Regions from separate parts of the Streptomyces sp. S186 genome, predicted to be linked through region 2. Evidence: riboswitches for the same ligand, from Rfam matches in the RefSeq annotation. Region 2 holds a riboswitch; each other region holds the start of a gene.
What was found. Region 2 has a riboswitch for cobalamin ahead of metE (5-methyltetrahydropteroyltriglutamate--homocysteine S-methyltransferase). Riboswitches for the same ligand answer to the same signal wherever they lie in the genome.

Region 1 (6,952 bases), 300 kb from region 2:
GCAGGTCACCACCGACCGCTACCGCTGGAACCCCGAACTGCGCCAGCTGGAGCTGCACTCCACAGTGACCACCCCCATGTCCAGCACGCCACCCCCGAAGAAACCCTCGCCCTCGCCCTCGTCCGCAAAGCAGCCGTCACCGAAGCAGCCGTCCTCCCACACCGTGAAAGCAGCGCCCGACACGCCATGAGCACACCCCCGGCACACCCCCCGGAATCCGCCCCGCGCGTCCTGGTCGTCGAGGACGACGACGTGATCCGCGAGGCCACCACGGTCTCCCTCAACCGCCTCGGCTTCGACGTCACCTCCGTCGCCGACGGCGCCTCGGCCCTGGCCCGTTTCAAAGCCGAGGCACCGGACGCGGTGGTCACCGATGTGATGCTGCCGGAGCTGGACGGGGTGAGCCTGACCCGCTCGATCCGCGAGCAGAGCACCGTCCCGGTGCTGATGATCTCGGCGCGGGGCGACGACATCGACGTCATCGCGGGCCTTGAGGCCGGTGCCGATGACTACGTCACCAAGCCGTTCCGTGCCAATGTGCTCGCGGCCCGGCTGCGCGCGCTGATGCGGCGGGCCGCCCTGCCTCCGTCCGCGGACGCAGGACGGGCCCCGGAACCGGTGGCGCCCGCCCCGCCACGCGACATCCGCCGCGTCGGCGACCTGGAGCTGGACGCCGAGACGATGGAGGTGCGGGTCGCCGGGGAACTGCTGCCGATCACCCCGACGGAGCTGCGCGTACTCCTTGAGCTGACCTCGGCCCCGGGCAGGGTGCTCAGCCGGGAGACCCTCCTGAAGGAGGTCTGGGACTACGCCTGGGGTGGCGACACCCGGGTGGTCGACGTCCACATCCAGCGGCTCCGCGCCAAGATCGGGCACGAGCGCATCGTGACGGTCCGGGGCTTCGGCTACAAGATCGTCGGCTGACCCGGTATGCCTGGCAGCCTGCCCCGTCCCGGCGTGCCCGCCGGCTCCACCGGTGCGACGAGCCGCCGCCGCGAGAAGCCCGGCGGCAGGAAAGCCGGCGACGGCGCGAAGTCCGACGGCGGTGTGAAGTCCGGCGGCAGCCTCCACTGGCGGGTCGCCGCCCTCATCGCCGCCGTGGCCTGCGTGCTGGCCGCCGCACTGGGCGCGCTCACCACCGTGACCGCCTCCGACCAGCGCCTGGACCTCAACCGCAGCATCGTTCTCGGCCGTCTGGAACAGGCACTCAACACCTACGCGCAGACCTCCGCCGTCACCGGCGACAACGTCGCACTCGACGCCCCGGGACTGCCACCCGAACTCGCCCGGCGCGTCTCCGACGGCCGTCTGGCCACCCAACTCGTCAACGGTCCCAACGGTCCCGTCCTGTGGGCGGCAGCGGGCATCGGCTCGCGCACCCTGTCCGTACGCAGCGACTACAGCCTGGAACGCAACGCCGACGACCGCTTCGCCCGCACCACCATCGCGCTGGCCGCCGGCAGCGCCACCGTCATCTCCCTCGTCGGCCTCCTGCTCGCCAAACCGCTCAGCGCCCGGGTACGCAGGGTCTCGGCGACCGCCCGCACGATCGCCGACGGCCGCCTCGACGCCCGTATCGGACGCATCCGCGGCTCCCGCGAACTCACCGAACTCGCCACATCCGTCGACCAGATGGCCGCCGCCCTCCAGGACCGGCTCCGCGCCGAGCAGCGGTTCGCCGCCGACGTCACCCACGAACTGCGCACCCCCGCTGCCGGCCTGCTCGCCGCCGCCGAGATCCTGCCCGACTCCCACGAGGCCGACCTCGTACGCGACCGGGCCGAGGCGCTGTGCGGCCTGATCGAGGACCTGCTCGAAGTCTCCCGGCTCGACGCAGACGTCGACACCGCCCACCTCGAACCCCACCACCTCACCGAAGTACTCCAGCGGGCCATCGCCTCCACCGCCCTCCCCGCCCGCCTCGACGTGGTGGACGACACCGCCGTACTGACCGAGCCGCGCCGCCTGGAACGCATCGTCGCCAACCTCCTTGCCAACGCCCACCGGCACGGACACCCCCCGGTCACCGTCACCCTCCAACGGGGCACGGTCACCGTCCGGGACCACGGCCCCGGCTACCCGCCCGGCCTGCTCGCCGAAGGGCCCCGCCCCTTTCGTACCGGCGCCCCCGAACGCGGCAAGGGCAGCGGCCTCGGCCTCACCATCGCCCTGGGCCACGCCCACCTCATCAAAGCCCGGCTGACCTTCACCAACGCCCCCGACGGCGGAGCCCAGGCCGTCCTCACACTCCCGCTCGACGCCGAGGGTTGACGGGACCGTCTCCCCGCGCGGTCGCCCCTGCCGAGTCGCTGACCGTGCAACAGCCCCGGCCTGCGCAGACGCGTTGGGCGTTCCGGGATCACCCGCGACGTCGTATCGCCGAACCGGCTGCGACAGTCCGCCTCTTCCCGCTCTCTGAGGTCATCGAAATCCTCGACCTGCTGCGCGCCCTCGGCGTCAGCGAGCGGATGGTGCGCGTCGAACGCACTCCTGGACCAGACTGGTGGCCCTGATATCGAAATCGGTGCAGGAATGGGAAGCGGGCAAGGGAATAGCGCTCGCCGACCCGGAGTTCGGGCGTCTCGCGATTCGAGGTGACGGACGATCAGGCTACCCGGCCGTGACTTGCGAGCGCCCAACTCGGCGCATTAATCGGTCCGTTGTGGCACTCGAATGGCACGCGACCCCAAAAGGGCGAGGCAGCAAACGAACAAGGCCCAGAGTGTCGATCTGGCCTTTGCTCTGGAGCGGGTGACGGGAATCGAACCCGCACTCTGAGCTTGGGAATCAGGGGGCCTTCCGCCGCCCAATGACTTCCTGACCTGAGAAGACGCCCCCTTGCTCCATCTGGGACGAGAGTGGCGCGGCGGCCGGATTTGCCACCGAACAGGCTTGCGCTGCAGCTGAGGGCTCTGCTCGGCGGGTGCGTGCAAGGACGGTTCGAAGTCGGCATTGCTGCCGCAAGTGGTGTGTTGTCCTGCAAGGCTGGGCGGCGTGACGTACGCAGCGACAGTGGATACACAGATCGCGAGCGGCGCTCCGGAGATGGACAAGCTGCAGCGGGTCGGTGCCGGGGCGCTTCTGGAGCAGGGTGTCGACTCGGTCGAGTCGATCGACGGTCCGGACGGTGTGGAAGTGGAGATCGCCGACACGTGGGTGGGCGTCCATCCCGGCGGTGTATCAGTGAAGGTGTTCGTGGACGCGCCGGCGCTGAAGTTCGCCGAGGAGGCGGTCCATGCCCTGGTGGAGGAGCTGCTGGAACGCTCGGAGCTGCTCGCCGACTGGACGGTCGAGCGGTGCGAGGTCGAGCTGCACCCCGACCTCGCGAAGGAGAGCCTGGAGGCGGCCGACGGCCCGGATACCCCGCCGGACCAGATCCTTCGGCCCTGCCTGTGCCGGCGTGGCTCGCTTTTCGGTATGCATGGCAATTGCTGGAGCGCAGGAAAGCGGTCGCGTGTGGCCGACCGTCTACTGCTGCGGCAGTGGCGCGGGGCGGGGGTACCGGAGTCCGGCACCCCCGCCCCGCGGTTCAGCCGGCGGCTGTGCGTCGGTCTGCGCGCAGTGCGCGGCGCCGCACGGCCTGGAGCTGTCGCTGGTGTTCCTCGGCGGTGACCGGTCGCAGCTCGGGTACGGGCCGGGGTGCGCCGTGCTCGTCGATGGCGACGAACGTCAGGTGGGCGGTGGCTACTTCGGCGGTGGGCCCGGAGGCGTTCCACCGCTCGGCGGTGGCGCGCACGCCGACGTCCATGGAGGTGCGTCCCGCGTATTCGACGCTTGCGTGGACGCTCAGCAGGTCGCCTGCATGGACGGGAGTGAGGAAGGTCATCCGGTCGACGGAGACGGTCACGGCGGGTGCGCCGGCGTGCCGTCCGGCGGCGGCCGCGGCGGCGTCGTCGATGAGTTTCATGATGACGCCGCCGTGGATGGTGCCGTACAGGTTGGTGTCGTGCTCGCTCATGATGTGGGCGAGGGTCACCTGTGAGTCGGCCGGGGCCTTGTGGGCCGGGCCGGTGGTGATGCGGTCCATGGTTCGACGGCTTTCAGTTCTTGGTGGAGAGCTGGTGGGGGACGTGCCGGGCTGCCGCGGTCATCCGTTCCATGGCCGGGCGGACCTCGGCCCAGGAGCGGCTCTTCAGACCGCAGTCCGGATTGATCCACAGCCGGTCGCCGGTCGGTCCCTCGCCCGCACCGGCCTCGGCGGGCTGCTGGCAGTTGGTGCTGCGCGGCACGGGCGCGGTCCGATGGAGTTCGGCGGCGCCGACGCGGTCCTGCCAGTAGCCCTCGATCGCGTTCCTCAACTCCCGGCGCGGGCCCTGGCGGGGGTAGCCGTACACGGTGGCGCGTGTCGCCGCGGCCGCGGACTTGGCTGTCACAAGACTCTCCTGCGCGAGCTCTTGGTGGAGCGACCCCGGGACGTGACGAAGGCGCGAAGGACGGCAGGCCGGGCGGGGCACGCCGCCTGTGCCACCGCACACGCTGGTGCCCGCCTGACGACTACGCCGACCCGCCCTCGAAGGTCACCGGGATCTCCGCGTACGCATGGGCGCACGCGGGCAGCGGGCAGGTCTTCGGACTCGCGGGCACGTCCGCCGGTCTCCCGGCGGGCACCTACTGGCCGTCGCTTCCCGGACCCCGTACCTCGGGTCCAGTGCGTATGACGGCGGTCGTTCCCACTCACCGCTGCGGGGCAGTTCCGGATTCCCACCGGGTTCCCTCTTACGACGCGCCTGCCTGGCGGGCAGGGCGCACCAGCTGCACTCGCCACCTTATGGCGAGGTATGACCCGGTTACCACCTTCGGCGTCACGGAGGGCAAATCCCGTTCTGCTGAGGCCACTTGTACGAGGCGCGGGACGACTCCAACCGTCGCCCCGCGCCTCGTCCCACCGCAGCGCGGGTCCTTTGGCCCGGGCGGCACCCCGGGGTCCCTCAACCCCGGTCGTAGGTGTGGAACCCCCGGCCGGTCTTCCGGCCGAGCAGCCCGGCCTCGACCATCCGCTGCAGCAGCGGCGGCGGGGCGTACAGGGGTTCCTTGAACTCTTCGTACAGCGAGCGGGCGATGGAGGCCACGGTGTCCAGTCCGATCAGATCGGCGAGCCGGAGCGGTCCCATCGGGTGGGCGCAGCCCAGCTCCATGCCCTTGTCCACGTCGGCGGCGGTGGCGAAGCCGGACTCCGCCATCCGGACGGCGGACAGGAGGTAGGGGACGAGGAGGGCGTTGACGACGAAGCCGGCCCGGTCCTGAGAGCGGATCACGGTCTTGCCGAGCGCGTCGCGGGCGAACGTCTCCGCCGTCGTGGCCGCTTCGGTGCTGGTGTGCAGCGAGGTGACGATCTCCACCAGTGGCATGACCGGCACGGGGTTGAAGAAGTGCAGGCCGAGGACGCGGTCGGCCCGGCCGGTGGCCATGCCCAGACGCATCACCGGGAGGGAGGAGGTGTTGGTGGCCAGGATGGCCCCCGGGTCTTCGACGATCTTGTCGAGGGCGGTGAAGATCTCTGTCTTGACGTCCGGGTTCTCCACGACGGCTTCGACGACCAGGTGCCGGTCGGCGAGGTCGTCGAGGCTTGTGGTGAACACGAGCCGGGCCAGGGCGTCTTCGGCGGCCTCCCGGTCCGTCTTGCCGCGATGGACGGCGCGTCCCAGCGAGGCGGCGATGCGCTCGCGAGCTTTTCGAGCGGCGGCGGTGTCGACCTCGCACACGACGGTGTCGAGCCCGGCGCGGGCGCAGACCTCGGCGATGCCGGCGCCCATCTGACCGCCGCCGATGACGCCGACGCGCTGGATGCCCGTGGTCATGACTGCTCCGTTCCGTGCCGCACGAGGTGGCGGGTGTAGGCGTCGGTGGTGAAGAAGCCGGGCAGCTCTTGGCCGAGGGCGGTGCGGACGAAGATGTCGCGGGCCTCGTCCGCGTACGCCGCCGGCTTCTCCTTGGCCAGGGCGGCCGTCTCGTCGTCGAGCAGTCGCAGCACCGTGGCGCGGTCGAGGACGCGGTGCCGCAGCCACTGCCAGACCTGGGTCCGGGCGATCTCCGCGGTGGCGGCGTCTTCCATCAGCCCGTGCAGTGCGACCGCGCCGTGGCCGTGCAGCCAGGCGTCGAAGTAGCGCAGTGCGACCGCGATGTTGGTGCGGACGCCGTCCGGGGTGGGCGATCCGCTGATGCGGCGCACGGACAGCAGGTCGGTCGGGGTGACCTCCACGTCGTCACGGGTGCGCTCGATCTGGTGCGGCCGGTCGCCGAGGACACCGTCGAAGACCTCGCGGCAGAGGGGGACAAGTCCGGGGTGGGCAACCCAGGAGCCGTCGAAGCCGTCCTCGGCCTCGCGCTCCTTGTCCAGCCGGACCTTCGCAAGGGCTGCCTCGTTGGCCGCCGTGTCCCGGCTCGGGACATGGGCGGCCATGCCGCCGACGGCGTGGGCACCGCGCTTGTGGCAGGTGTGCACCAGCAGTTCGGTGTAGGCGCGCAGGAACGTGGCGGTCATGGTGACCTTGGCGCGGTCCGGCAGGAGGAAGTCGGTCCGGTGCCCGAAGGTCTTGATCAGGCTGAAGAGGTAGTCCCAGCGGCCCGCGTTGAGTCCGGCGCTGTGCTCGCGGAGTTCGTAGAGGATCTCCTCCATCTCGAAGGCGGCGGTGATCGTCTCGATGAGCACGGTGGCGCGGACGGTGCCGCGAGGGATGCCGAGGAGTTCCTGGGCGAGGACGAAGACGTCGTTCCACAGGCGGGCTTCGTACCGGTTCTCCAGCTTGGGCAGGTAGAAGTACGGGCCCGAGCCTGCGTCGATCTGCCGTTGGGCGCAGTGGAAGAAGTACAGGCCGAAGTCGACCAGGGAGGCCGGGGCCGGCCGGCCGTCGAGGTAGAGGTGTTCCTCGGTGAGGTGCCATCCGCGGGGCCGGACGACGATGGTCGCCAGGTCGCCGCCGAGCCGGTACCGCTTGCCCTCCGGTGTGGTGAA
Region 2 (6,952 bases):
GTTCACCGCGGTGGAGCGGTGGGTGCACTGGGGAACGGCGGCGCTGATGGGCGTCATGCTGGTCACGGCTGCCTGTCTGTATGTGCCCTCGCTGGCGGAGCTCGTGGGCCGTCGCAGGCTGGTGGTCGGCCTGCACGAGTGGGCGGGGCTGGCGTTGCCGGTGCCGCTGCTGGTGGGGTTGGTGTCGCGGGCCTTGCGGGCGGATCTGGGCCGGCTGAACCGGTTCGGTCAGCATGATCGCGGCTGGGTGCGCGCGGCGCTGCGTGGCCGTCGGCGTCCGGCGGGCAAGTTCAACGCCGGGCAGAAGCTGTACGCGGCGTTGCTCGCCGGGGCGGCGCTCGTCATGATCGGCACCGGGCTGGTGCTGTGGTTCCCGGGCCTGGTGCCGGTGCTCTGGCGGACGGGGGCAACCTTCGTCCACGACTGGATCGCCCTGCTCATCGGCGTCCTCGTCGTCGGTCACATCGGGATGGCGGCCCGCGACGCGGAGGCTCGCCGCGGGCTGCGTACCGGCTACGTCTCGCGTGCCTGGGCCAGGCGGGAACATGCCTTGTGGGAGCGGGAGTCCTGACCTGGGCGGCGGGTGCGGTACCACGCACCGGCTTGCGAAGACAAAAACGATATAAGGGACTTGGTGGCCTTACGGAACACTTACGGAACGCTGGCGCCCCTGGACCGCCGCGGTCGGCGGCCGCAGCGGGGTGCCAGACTCGGTGGGGTGAAACGCGTACTCGTCGTGGACGACGACCCCACCGTCTCCGAGGTCGTGGCCGGCTATCTCCACCGGGCGGGCTTCGCGGTCGAGGTGAGCGCCGACGGCCCGGCCGCCGTGGCCCGCGCCGCGGCACGACCGCCCGACCTGGTGGTACTGGACCTGATGCTGCCGGGGATGGACGGACTGGAGGTCTGCCGCCGCCTGCGTGCGCGGGGCCCGCTCCCGGTCATCATGCTGACCGCGCGCGGCGACGAGGAGGACCGCATCCTGGGCCTGGAGTTCGGGGCGGACGACTATGTCACCAAGCCCTTCAGCCCGCGCGAGCTCGTGCTGCGGGTGGAGTCCGTACTGCGCCGGGCAGGCACGCCGACCGCGGCCGGGGGCGCGACGGCGGAGTCATGGCTGCGGGCCGGTCCGCTCGCCCTGAACCCGGCCGCCCGGCGCGCCACCCGCCACGGCACCGAACTCGCCCTGACCATCCGGGAGTTCGACCTGTTGGAGTTCTTCCTGCGGAATCCGGGGCGGGCGACGAGCCGGGAGGAGCTGATGCGCCGGGTGTGGGGCTGGGAGTTCGGCGATCTGTCCACGGTGACCGTCCATGTGCGGCGGCTGCGGGAGAAGGTCGAGGACGACCCGGCCCGGCCCCGGCTGATCAGCACGGTGTGGGGCGTGGGCTACCGCCTGGACGCTCCCGCGCCTGGCCCGAGCATCACGGAGAACGACGGAGAAGGAGAAAGAGACGGAGCCGGCGATGCTCGGTGACGCGCTGCTCATCGCGCTGTACGCGGCGGCCGGCGCGGCCGCCGCCGGGCTGGTCGGGACGGCCGCCCTGCGGTTGCTGCGGAACCGCTCGGTCACCCTGTCCCTGGCCGTGGTCGCGGCCGTCACGGTGGCGGCGATGCTGGCCGGGACGCTGTTGGTGTCCTGGGCGATGCTGCTGTCCGAGCACGACCTGTGGGTGGTGACGACGGTGTGCGCCATGGCGGCGCTGGTGTCCCTGGCGGTGGCCCTCGTCCTCGGGCGCGGTGTCGTCCGGGGCAGCCGCGCGCTGGCCGAGGCCGCCCGCGCACTGGGCGACGACGGCCGCTTCACGCCGCCCGCCACCGCACCGACGGCCGAACTCGCCGAACTGAGCCGGGAGTTGGCCGCCACCAGTGCCAGGCTCACCGCGTCCAGGGAACGCGAGCGGGCCCTGGAGTCCTCCCGCCGGGAACTGGTTGCCTGGATTTCCCATGACCTGCGCACTCCCCTGGCCGGGTTGCAGGCGATGGCCGAGGCGCTGGAGGACGGCGTGGTGGCGGACCCGCGCGTCTATCACACCCGGATCCGCACCGAGGTCGAGCGGATGGGCACCATGGTCGGCGACCTGTTCGAACTCTCCCGCATCCAGGCCGGGGTCCTGTGCCTGTCCCCGACCCGTATGTCGGTCTACGACCTCGTGGGCGACGCGATCGCCGGCGCCGACGCGCTGGCCAGGGAACACGGCGTACGGCTCGTCGGGGACGGCGTCGAACGGGTGCCGGTCGAGGTCGACGGCCGCGAGATGTCCCGGGTGCTGGCCAATCTGCTGGTCAACGCCATCCGCCGGACCCCTGCCGACGGCACCGTCGCGGTCTCCGCCCGTCGGCGGGACGCCGGTGTGGTGCTGTCCGTCACCGACGGCTGCGGCGGGATCCCCGCGGAGGACCTGCCCCGGGTCTTCGACACCGGCTGGCGCGGCACCGACGCCCGGACCCCGCCCGCCGGCGCGGGCCTGGGCCTGGCCATCGTCCGTGGCATCGTCGAGGCTCACCAGGGCCGCGCGGCGGTGCGCAACGTGCCTGGCGGGTGCCGCTTCGAGGTCCATCTGCCGGCGGCGGGCTGAGCCGCACGGGCCAGGCATCCGCCGGCCGCCCTGATCCGGCTCAGTCGGGGACGGACCCTCAGTCGGGGACGGACAGCTCCTCCCGCAATCCCTCCAGCGCCGTGTGGTCGTCGTCGTTGCCGACGTGGGGCCCGGCGAACCAGTGGGTGTACGCGGCGATCTCGGACAGCCGCCAGTCGAGGGCGAACAGCTCCAGCAGCGCCGGATCGTGCGGCACCTCGGCGCCGGCGGCGAGGAGATCGCCGTAGTCCCGCTCGCGCGGGGCGATGGCCAGCGATTCCCAGTCGACCAGCCGCAGCCCGCAGGGGCCGACGAGTTGGTTGGCGTAGTGCGGCTCGCCGTGGGTCGGCACCCAATGGTCGCGGTGGGCGAGCGCGCTCTCGGCCAGCAGGTGATAGCGCGCCGTCCAGTGCCGGATGGCGTCGACGCGCTCGGCAAGCGCGTGCCGTGCCTCCTCGCCGAGCGGGCCGGTCATCCATGGCCGGGCGGTGCGGGCCCGCACCTCGTCGGCGAACGCAGGGCCGACCTGCGGGGCCCAGACAGGCAGGCCCTTCGGCGGCTCGGTGCCGTGCAACGCGGCCAGGGCGTCGGTGACTTGGCCGAGGTGGGCGGGCTCGCGGGCCTCCGCTTCGGTCGGCGGGTGCCCGTCCAGCCACGGCGTCACGCTCAGGGCGCCGCCCGCGACGGCGACGGTGAACCGGCCGGATCGGTGCGGCAGCGGTGCGCACACCGCAGCCAGTCCGCCGGCGGCCAGCGCGGCGGCCCCCGCATAGGCCGCTTCCAGCGAGGCCGCGGTGTGCCGGGGCGCCAACTGGTCCAGGGTGACGAACAGCGTCGTGCCGCCGCCGGAGATCCGCCAGTGATGGGCGCCGAATCCCCAGGGGAGATAGCCGGCCTCGGTGATCCGCGCGTTCTCGGACAGCCAGTGTCCGGCGACCGTGGCTGCGATGACGTCGTCGCTGAGGGAAGGCGGGCGGGAGCGCATGGCATCGACCCCATCACAGTGCGGTGCCCCGGGCACCCGAATTTCCGCCGGAGGCTGCCGGGTCCTTCCGGATCGTGGACTCGACGCCCCATCGGGCCCCCGCACCCTCTAAGCTGGCCGGTGCAGCTGGTTCGCCCCGTCAAGCCAGGCGGGAGCGTCGTAAGAGGGAACCCGGTGGGAATCCGGGACTGCCCCGCAGCGGTGAGTGGGAACGACCGCCGTCATACGCACTGGACCCGAGGTACGGGTCCGGGAAGCGACGGCCAGTAGGTGTCCTGGTAGGTGAGGACGTGCCCGCGAGTCCGAAGACCTGCCATCTGCCCGTGTGCGAACGACTCGTGCGCGGACATCCCGGTGACCTCGAGGGCGGGTCGGCGTTCATACCAGGCGGACGGTCGTGCCTCGCCGTGCACGCTCACACCGCCCGGTTCGTCGCCCTTCGCGCTCTCGTCCGGTCCCCGGGATCTCAGGGATTCATCTCGCGAAGGAGATCTCCGTGACCACCAAGTCCGCAGTCGCGGCAGCACGGGCCACCGTGTACGGCTACCCCCGCCAGGGCCGCCGCCGGGAACTCAAGAAGGCCGTCGAGGGCTACTGGAAGGGCCGCGTCACCGCGGACGCCCTCCGCGCCGCGGCCGCCGAACTGCGCCGCACCCACTGGCGGCAGCTCGCCGAGGCCGGCATCCACGAGGTGCCGACCGGTGACTTCTCGTACTACGACCACGTCCTCGACACCACCGTCATGGTGGGGGCGATCCCCGCGCGGCACCGCGCCGCCGTGGCGACCGACGCCCTGGACGGCTACTTCGCCATGGCGCGCGGCACGCAGGACGTGGCGCCGCTGGAGATGACCAAGTGGTTCGACACGAACTACCACTACCTGGTGCCGGAACTGGGCCCGGACACCGTGTTCACGGCCGACTCGACCAAGCAGGTCGCGGAGCTGGCCGAGGCGCTCGCGCTCGGCCTCACCGCTCGGCCCGTGCTCGTCGGCCCGGTCACCTACCTCCTGCTCGCCAAGCCCGCGCCGGGCGTGCCCGCGGACTTCGACCCGCTGACCCTGCTGGACCGGCTGCTGCCGGTGTACGCCGAGGTCCTCGCCGATCTGCGGGCGGCCGGCGCCGAGTGGGTGCAGCTCGACGAGCCGGCGCTCGTCCAGGACCGCACGCCCGCCGAACTGAACGCCGCCGAGCGCGCCTACCGCGACCTCGGTGCCCTCACCAACCGCCCGAAGCTGCTGGTCGCCTCGTACTTCGACCGGCTCGGCGCGGCCCTGCCGGTGCTGGCCAAGGCACCCGTGGACGGGCTCGCGCTGGACTTCACCGAGGCCGCCGCCGCCAACCTGGACGACCTCGCCGCCGTCGGCGGACTGCCGGGCAAGCGCCTGGTCGCGGGGGTGGTCAACGGCCGCAACATCTGGGTCAACGACCTGGAGAAGTCGCTGTCCACGCTGGGCACCCTGCTCGGGCTGGCCGACCGGGTCGATGTGTCGGCCTCCTGCTCGCTGCTCCATGTGCCGCTGGACGCGGCGGCCGAGCGGGACATCGAGCCGCAGATCCTGCGCTGGCTGGCCTTCGCACAGCAGAAGACCGCGGAGGCCGTCACCCTCGCCAGGGGCCTCGCCCGGGGCACCGACACGATCGCCGCCGAGCTGGCCGCCAACCGGGCCGATCTGGCCTCCCGTACGGCCTCGCCGATCACCCACGACCCTGCCGTCCGGGCCCGGGCCGCCGCCGTCACGGAGGCCGACACCCGCCGCTCCCAGCCGTACGGCGAGCGGGCCGCCGCCCAGCGCGCGCACCTGGGTCTGCCGCTGCTGCCGACCACGACCATCGGCTCCTTCCCGCAGACCGACGAACTGCGGGCCGCGCGGGCCGATCTGCGCGCGGGCCGGATCGACACGGCCGGCTACGAGGAGCGCATCAGGGCCGAGATCCAGGCGGTGATCTCGTTCCAGGAGAAGGCCGGCCTGGACGTGCTGGTGCACGGCGAGCCCGAACGCAACGACATGGTCCAGTACTTCGCCGAGCAGCTGACCGGCTACCTCGCCACCCAGCACGGCTGGGTGCAGTCCTACGGCACCCGCTACGTCCGCCCGCCGATCCTGGCCGGTGACATCTCCCGCCCGTCGCCGATGACGGTCCGCTGGACGGCGTACGCCCGGTCCCTGACCGGCCGGCCCGTCAAGGGCATGCTCACCGGCCCGGTGACGATGCTCGCCTGGTCCTTCGTCCGCGACGACCAGCCGCTCGGCGACACCGCCCGGCAGGTGGCCCTCGCCCTGCGCGACGAGGTCAACGACCTGGAGGCGGCGGGCACTTCGGTGATCCAGGTGGACGAGCCGGCGCTGCGGGAGACCCTGCCGCTGCGCGCCGCCGACCGCCCGGCCTACCTGGCGTGGGCGACGGAGGCGTTCCGGCTGACCACCGGCGGGGTCCGGCCGGACACCCAGATCCACACCCATATGTGCTACGCCGAGTTCGGTGACATCGTCCGGGCCATCGACGACCTCGACGCCGATGTCATCAGCCTGGAGGCCGCCCGCTCCCATATGCAGGTAGCGCGCGAACTGGCCGCGCACGGCTATCCGCGCGAGGCGGGGCCGGGTGTCTACGACATCCACTCCCCGCGCGTGCCCAGCGCGCAGGAGGCCGCGGCCCTGCTCCGCAGGGGACTTGAGGCCATTCCCGCCGAGCGGCTGTGGGTCAACCCGGACTGCGGTCTGAAGACCCGTGACTGGCCGGAGACCCGCGCCTCCCTGGAGAGCCTGGTCGCCGCCGCCCGTACGGTCCGGGCGGAGCTCTCCGCCTCCTGAACCCCGCGGGTGCGGGCCGGGGAAGGGGCGACCGTGCCCCTTCCCCGGGCACCGTACGCGCGCCTACCCCGACAGCAGCATCGCCACCGCCACCAGTGCGAGCAGGCCGACGTACGCACGGGCGTAGAGGCGGTCCGGGATCCGCGGCGGGCGGCGGCGCAGTACGGCGATGACCGGCAGTGCGCCCAGGAGCAGCGCCGCGGCGGCGCCGACGTCGACGAGGCCGACCAGGTGCACGTGCGCGGCGCTCGCGGGCGGGAGCGCGGCCGCGCCCAGAGAGACCGCGGTGGCCGGGAGGGCGATGGCCACGGTGAGCGGGTTGGCCAGGGCCGTCGCCGTCTGCATGGTGTGCCCGGCTCGCCGCGCCGCGGGCACCGTCATGACGCTGCCGCCCACGCCGAGGAAGGCGGCGATCGCGCCGATGGGCACACCGAGCAGGGACGGTATCGGCCGAGGTACGGCGGGGGTCGTCCCGGCGGGTGCGCGCGGGCGCAGGAAGCCGGGCCGCAGCAGCAGATCGACGAGGGTGAGCGCCAGGTATCCGACGAACGCCCAGCGGACCAGGGCGGCGGG
Region 3 (6,952 bases), 3.5 Mb from region 2:
ATGCCGTGCAGCGCCCAGGGGTTGGCCTCCTGGAGGAACGCGCGGTTCTCCGGGTCGAGGGCATAGGTCTGGGCGAGCTTGTCGTACATCCAGTCGGCGACGACACCGGTCGTGGCGTCGTAGCCGAACAAGTAGTCCACGGTCGCGGCGAGTTCGAAGGCACCCTTGTAACCGTGGCGGCGCATCGCCTCGATCCAGCGGGGGTTGACCACACGGGCCCGGAAGACCCGGGACGTCTCCTCCACCAGCGTCCTGGTGCGAACGGTCTCGGGGCGGGTCGAGTCGCCGATGTACGCCTCCGGGGCCTTGCCCTTGAGCGCCTTGACGGTGGCGACCATGCCGCCGTGGTACTGGAAGTAGTCGTCGGAGTCGGCGATGTCGTGTTCGCGGGTGTCGGTGTTCTTGGCGGCCACCGCGATGCGCTTGTAGGCGGTCTCCATCTCCTCGCGGGCCGGGCGGCCCTCCAGCCCGCGCCCGTAGGCGTAGCCGCCCCAGACGGTGTAGACCTCGGCGAGGTCGGCGTCGGTGCGCCAGTCGCGGGAGTCGATGAGCTGGAGCAGACCCGCGCCGTACGTACCGGGGCGGGAGCCGAAGATCCGGGTGGTGGCGCGGCGTTCGTCGCCGTGCGCGGCGAGGTCCGCCTGGGCGTGGGCCCGGACGAAGTTGCTCTCGGCCAGCTCGTCGAGACCGGCGGCGAGCCGGACCGCGTCGTCGAGCAGCCCGATGACGTGCGGGAACGCGTCGCGGAAGAAGCCGCTGATGCGGAGGGTGACATCGATGCGGGGGCGGCCCAGCTCGTCGAGCGGGATGGCCTCCAGGCCGGTCACCCGGCGCGAGGCGTCGTCCCACACGGGGCGGACGCCCAGCAGCGCCAGCGCCTCCGCGACGTCGTCGCCGGAGGTGCGCATCGCGCTGGTGCCCCACAGGGACAGGCCCACCGACTCCGGCCAGTCGCCGTTGTCGTCGCGGTAGCGGCCGAGCAGCGAGTCGGCGAGCGCCTGCCCGGTCTCCCAGGCGAGCCGCGACGGGACGGCCTTGGGGTCGACGGAGTAGAAGTTGCGGCCGGTCGGCAGGACGTTGACCAGGCCGCGCAGCGGCGAGCCGGACGGGCCGGCCGGGACGAAGCCGCCGTTCAGGGCGTGCAGGGCGTGGTCCAGTTCGTCGGTGGTGGCGGCCAGCCGCGGGACGACCTCCCGGGCGGCGAAGTCGAGGATGTCGGCGACCGCCGCCGGGTGGCCCTCGGCGACCCGGGCCGCGGCGGCGGGGTCCCAGTCCGCGTCCTCCATGGCCTGGACGAGGCCGCGGGCGACGGCCTCGGCGTCGTCGGCGGCGGTGCGGGTGGCGGCGGACTCGTCCAGGCCGAGCGCCTCCCGGAGTCCGGGCAGTGCGGCGGTGCCGCCCCAGATCTGCCGGGCGCGCAGGATGGCCAGGACGAGGTTGACCCGGGCCTCGCCGGCCGGGGCGGCGCCCAGCACGTGCAGGCCGTCGCGGATCTGCGCGTCCTTGACCTCGCAGAGCCAGCCGTCGACGTGCAGCAGGAAGTCGTCGAAGCCGTCGTCGTCGGGGCGCTCCTCCAGGCCCAGGTCGTGGTCGAGCTTGGCGGCCTGGATGAGGGTCCAGATCTGCGCGCGGATGGCGGGCAGCTTGGCCGGGTCCATCGAGGAGATCGCGGCGTACTCGTCGAGCAGCTGCTCCAGGCGCGCGATGTCGCCGTAGGAGTCGGCGCGGGCCATCGGCGGGACGAGGTGGTCGACGAGGGTGGCGTGCACCCGGCGCTTGGCCTGGGTGCCCTCGCCCGGGTCGTTGACCAGGAACGGGTAGACGAGCGGGAGGTCGCCGAGCGCCGCGTCCGGGCCGCAGGCGGCGGAGAGCCCGGCGTTCTTGCCGGGCAGCCACTCCAGGTTGCCGTGCTTGCCGAGGTGGACCATGGCGTCGGCGCCGAACCCGCCGTCGGCGGCGGGCGCGGCGATCCAGCGGTAGGCCGCCAAGTAGTGGTGGGACGGCGGCAGATCGGGGTCGTGGTAGATCGCGATCGGGTTCTCGCCGAAGCCCCGCGGCGGCTGGATGAGGATCAGCAGATTGCCGCGGCGCAGGGCGGCCAGCACGATGTCGCCCTCGGGGTTCCGGCTGCGGTCGACGAACATCTCGCCGGGCGGCGGGCCCCAGTGCTCCTCGACGGACTCCCGCAGCTCCTGCGGCAGCGTGGCGTACCAGCGGCGGTAGTCGGCGGCGGGGATGCGGACCGGGTTGCGGGCCAGCTGTTCCTCGGTCAGCCACTCCTGGTCGTGGCCGCCGGCCTCGATGAGGGCGTAGATCAGCTCGTCGCCGTCGCCGGACGCGAGGCCGGGCACCGGTTCGTCGCCGAAGTCGTAGCCCTCGGCCGCCAGGCGGCGCAGCAGCTCGACGGCGCTGGCCGGGGTGTCCAGGCCGACCGCGTTGCCGATCCGGGAGTGCTTGGTGGGGTAGGCGGAGAGCACCAGCGCCAGCCGCTTCTCAGTAGCCGGGATGTGGCGCAGCCGGGCGTGCCGGACGGCGATCCCGGCGACCCGGGCGGCTCGCTCGGCGTCGGCGACGTAGACCGGGAGGCCGTCCTCGTCGATCTCCTTGAAGGAGAACGGCACGGTGATCAGCCGCCCGTCGAACTCCGGCACGGCGATCTGCGAGGCGGCGTCGAGCGGGGAGAGGCCCTCGTCGTTCTCCTCCCAGGCGGCGCGCGACCCGGTCAGGCAGAGCGCCTGGAGGATCGGCACGTCCAGGGCGGCCAGTGCGCCCGCGTCCCAGGACTCGTCGTCGCCGCCCGCGGACGCCTCGGCGGGCCTGGTGCCGCCCGCGGCGAGCACGGTGGTGACGAGGGCGTCGGCCGCGCGCAGCTCCTCGATCAGCTCCGGCTCGGGGGCCCGCAGCGAGGCGACGTACAGCGGCAGCGGACGGCCGCCGGCGCGCTCGATCTGGTCGCACAGGTCGTGGACGAAGCGGGTGTTGCCGCTCATGTGGTGGGCGCGGTAGTAGAGCACCGCCACCGTCGGGCCGGCCGCCTCCGTCGCGGCGCGCTCCAGCGGGCCCCAGGACGGCGCGGCCGCGGGCGGCTCGAAGCCGTGGCCGGTGAGCAGGACGGTGTCGCTGAGGAAGCGGGCCAGCTGGGAGAGGTTGGCCGGGCCGCCGTGCGCGAGGTAGGCGTGTGCCTCGGCGGCGATGCCGACGGGGACCGTGGACGCCTCCATGAGCTGGGCGTCGGGGGCCTGTTCGCCGGTGAGCACGACGACCGGGCGGTGCTGGTCCGCGGCCAGCAGCACGTCCAGGCCGTCCTCCCAGGCGCGGAGGCCGCCGAGGAGGCGGACGACGACGAGGTCGGCGCCCTCCAGCAGGCCGGGGAGTTCGGCGAGGTCGAGGCGGGCGGGGTTGGCGAGCCGGTACGGCACGGGGCCGGTGGCCGCGCGTGCGCTGAGCAGGTCGGTGTCGGAGGTCGACAGCAGCAGAATCACGGCGCAGCCCTTCCTCGGGGTGTCCACGCCCCGGGTGGTCGTATGGACGGCGGGAGTTCCTGGCTCACCCGGCGGTGGCCGGGTTCACAGTGGCGGGACCGCGCCGGATTCTCACCGGGCTTCCTCCCTTGGCGCCGTCGCTGGCGTCCGGCGGGTCAGCCGACCCGCCGACCTGCATAGTAAGGGCTGCCGCCGGACCGCGGGAGCGGGCCTACGCGGCCGTCTCACCCGATCCCCTCGACCCGGTTCCGGGCGCCACCGACGTAGGTATGCTCGCCGCCATGCCGCCCACCCCCGCACCCCGCCCCGACCGGCCCGGACCGCCGGTACGGGACCGCGGTGACGCCTGCCCGGGAGCGCTGCGGCTGCACTCCGCCGCCGACGGCCGGCTGGCCCGAGTGCGGGTGCCCGCCGGGGACTTGACGGTGCGCCAGGCCAGCGCGCTGGCGGACGCCGCGGACCGCCTCGGCGACGGCCGTCTCTCGCTCACCTCCCGCGGCAACGTCGAACTCCGCGGCCTGCCCGACGACTGCGGGCAGGCGCTCGCCGGTCTGCTCGCCGACGCCGGGCTGCTGCCGTCCGTCCGCCATGAGCGGATCCGCAACGTGCTGGCCTCACCGCTGGCCGGACTGGACCGGCACACCCCCTCCGACGTGCGGTTGTGGGCCCGGAGCCTGGACGCACTGCTGTGCGCGAGCGAGCCGGCGACGGCGCTCTCGGGCCGTTTCCTGTTCGTCCTGGACGACGGACGGGGCGATGTGGCGGACCTGGGCGGCGATGTGACCTTGCTCGCAGAATCCGGCCGGCGGGCCCCGGCGGACACCGCGTATCCGCCGGACACCGCGTCCGGGTACGGGGCGCTGCTGCGGGTCGGCGACGAGCGGGCGGTGCTGCGGATCGCGGCGGACGACGTCCCGCGGGCGGCGCTGACGGCCGCGGAGGTCTTCCTGGCCGCCGCCGCGGAGCGCGGCGACGGCGCCTGGCGGGTCCGCGAACTGCCCGCAGCGCGGCCGCTGACCGCCCGGGAGGTGCAGCGCGCGCTGCGGACCGCGGGCATCGCCGCGGAGTACGCGGACGCCGCCGGCCCGCGGCCGGCCGTGCCGTACGCCGATGCCACCGCCCCCGGTGCGGTCGACGGACCCGACGGCCGCCGCGCCGTCGTGGTCCTCGCGCCGCTCGGCCGTCTGTCGGTGGCCCAATGGCGGTTGCTGGCCGGGATCGCCGACGACGACGGTTGCGGCACGCTGCGCCTCACGCCCTGGCGCGGCATCGTCGTCCCCGGCCTGCCCGCCGCCCTGGCCGCCCGGCGGCTGACCGACCTCGCCGCCGCCGGACTGGTCACCGACCCCGACTCCCCCTGGCGCCGGGTCACCGCCTGCACGGGCCTGCCCGGCTGCGCCAAGTCCCGCAGGGACGTGCGGAGCGAGGCGGCGGCCGCGCTCTCCGTGGGCCGGCCCGTCCCGGCGGACGGCTCCGCAGTGCCCGCCAGGCTGCCCGTCCACTGGTCGGGCTGCGAACGGCGCTGCGGCCATCCGCACGGCGCCTGGGTCGATGCGCTGGCGACGCCCGAGGGCTACCGCACCACCGCGGTGGGCCCCAACTCCCCGCCGCCACCGACGGTTTCACGTGAAACATCTCAACTGGCCGCCGTTTCACGTGAAACGGCCTCACCGGCGCCGGTTTCACGTGAAACATTGCCCCCGCCCGGTGCTCCGCCGTCTGCCCCCTCTGCTTCTCCTTCCACCCCTCAACCCACCAACCCGAGGCCCCAGTGACCGCGTTCGACTACGAAAAGGACGGGGCGGCGATCTACCGCCAGTCCTTCGCCACCATCCGCGCCGAGGCGGACCTCTCGGGCCTGCCCGCCGACGTCAGCCGGGTCGCGGTCCGTATGATCCACGCCTGCGGCATGGTCGACCTCGTCCGCGACCTCGCCTTCACCCCGGGGGTGGTGGCCAGTGCCCGCGCCGCGCTGCGCGCCGGTGCGCCGATCCTGTGCGACGCCACCATGGTGGCCAGCGGAGTGACCCGGAAGCGGCTGCCCGCCGACAACGAGGTGCTGTGCACCCTCGGCGACCCGTCCGTCCCGGAGCTGGCCGCGCGGCTGGGCACCACCCGCAGCGCCGCCGCCCTCGAACTGTGGCGGGATCGCATGGAGGGCGCCGTGGTCGCCTTCGGCAACGCCCCCACCGCGCTCTTCCGGTTCCTGGAAATGATCGAGGAAGGCGCGCCGCGCCCTGCCGCGGTCCTCGGTATCCCCGTCGGTTTCATAGGCGCGGCCGAGTCCAAGGACGCGCTGATCGACCACCCGGCGAAGCTGGACCACATCGTGGTGCGCGGGCGGCGCGGCGGCAGTGCCATGGCCGCGGCCGCGATCAACGCCCTGGCGAGCGAGGAAGAGTGAGCGTGAGCGAGCAGCAGGCCAGCAGCGGTGCGGCGGACCAGCCGGCCGCGCCCTCCCCTGAGCGTTCCACCGGCCGCCTCTACGGCGTCGGCCTGGGCCCCGGCGACCCGTCCCTGATGACCGTGCGGGCGGTGGAGATCATCGCCGGGGCCGATGTGGTGGCGTACCACAGCGCCCGGCACGGACGCTCCATCGCGCGGTCCATCGCCGCCGGGCACATCCGCCCGGACCACATCGAGGAAGCCCTCGTCTACCCGGTCACCACCGAGTCGACCGACCACCCCGGCGGCTACCGCGGGGCTCTCGACGAGTTCTACGAGGCGGCGGCGGCGCGGCTAGCCGCCCATCTCGACGCCGGCCGCACCGTCGCGGTGATCTCCGAGGGCGATCCGTTCTTCTACGGCTCCTACCAGCACATGCACAAGCGGCTGGCGCACCGCTACCCGACCGAGGTCGTGCCCGGCGTCACCTCCGTCAGCGCCGCCGCGGCCCGCCTGGGCACCCCGCTCACCGAGGCCGACGAGGTGCTGACGGTCCTCCCCGGCACCCTGCCCGAGGAGGAGCTGACGGCGCGTCTGAGCGCCGCCGACTCCGCGGTCGTGATGAAGCTGGGTCGCACCTTCCCCAGCGTCCGCCGGGCCCTGGAGCGCTCCGGCCGGATGGCGGAGGCCCGCTATGTCGAGCGCGCCACCATGGCCGGGGAGCGCACCGGCGCGCTGGCCGACGTCGACGCCGACACCGTTCCGTACTTCTCCGTCGCGGTCGTGCCGAGCCGCATCGCCTCCTCCGCCGGGGAGCCGGAGCCGGCCGCCGACGAGCGCGGTGAGGTGGTCGTGGTCGGCACCGGGCCGGCCGGTCCGCGCTGGCTCACCCCGGAGTCCCGCGGCGCCCTGGCCGCCGCCGACGACCTCGTCGGCTATACCACGTACCTGGACCGCGTCCCGGTGCGCCCGGGCCAGCGCCGGCACCCCTCGGACAACAAGGTCGAGTCCGAACGCGCCGAGTTCGCCCTGGAGTTGGCGCGCCGCGGCCGCCGGGTCGCCGTGGTCTCCGGCGGTGACCCCGG

Region 1: it holds a riboswitch for cobalamin, as region 2 does, so the genes downstream of both, ACRAS8_RS35110 (hypothetical protein) here and metE (5-methyltetrahydropteroyltriglutamate--homocysteine S-methyltransferase) in region 2, are expected to answer to the same signal.
Region 3: it holds a riboswitch for cobalamin, as region 2 does, so the genes downstream of both, cobN (cobaltochelatase subunit CobN) here and metE (5-methyltetrahydropteroyltriglutamate--homocysteine S-methyltransferase) in region 2, are expected to answer to the same signal.

What each region holds. Positions count from the first base shown of each region.
Region 1 covers NZ_CP193932.1:8,088,055-8,095,006, reverse strand. The annotation lists gene ACRAS8_RS35135 (hypothetical protein) at 1-190, shown strand, start outside; gene ACRAS8_RS35130 (response regulator) at 187-924, shown strand; gene ACRAS8_RS35125 (ATP-binding protein) at 931-2,271, shown strand; gene ACRAS8_RS35120 (hypothetical protein) at 3,013-3,612, shown strand; gene ACRAS8_RS35115 (acyl-CoA thioesterase) at 3,530-4,027, opposite strand; gene ACRAS8_RS35110 (hypothetical protein) at 4,041-4,373, opposite strand; cobalamin riboswitch at 4,543-4,768, opposite strand; gene ACRAS8_RS35105 (3-hydroxybutyryl-CoA dehydrogenase) at 4,929-5,798, opposite strand; gene aceB (malate synthase A) at 5,795-6,952, opposite strand, start outside.
Region 2 covers NZ_CP193932.1:7,784,798-7,791,749, reverse strand. The annotation lists gene ACRAS8_RS33985 (cytochrome b/b6 domain-containing protein) at 1-571, shown strand, start outside; gene ACRAS8_RS33980 (response regulator transcription factor) at 719-1,477, shown strand; gene ACRAS8_RS33975 (sensor histidine kinase) at 1,467-2,579, shown strand; gene ACRAS8_RS33970 (phosphotransferase) at 2,638-3,564, opposite strand; cobalamin riboswitch at 3,675-3,896, shown strand; gene metE (5-methyltetrahydropteroyltriglutamate--homocysteine S-methyltransferase) at 4,061-6,379, shown strand; gene ACRAS8_RS33960 (TSUP family transporter) at 6,443-6,952, opposite strand, start outside.
Region 3 covers NZ_CP193932.1:4,330,639-4,337,590, reverse strand. The annotation lists gene cobN (cobaltochelatase subunit CobN) at 1-3,482, opposite strand, end outside; cobalamin riboswitch at 3,517-3,666, opposite strand; gene cobG (precorrin-3B synthase) at 3,752-5,257, shown strand; gene ACRAS8_RS18580 (precorrin-8X methylmutase) at 5,254-5,886, shown strand; gene ACRAS8_RS18575 (precorrin-2 C(20)-methyltransferase) at 5,883-6,952, shown strand, end outside.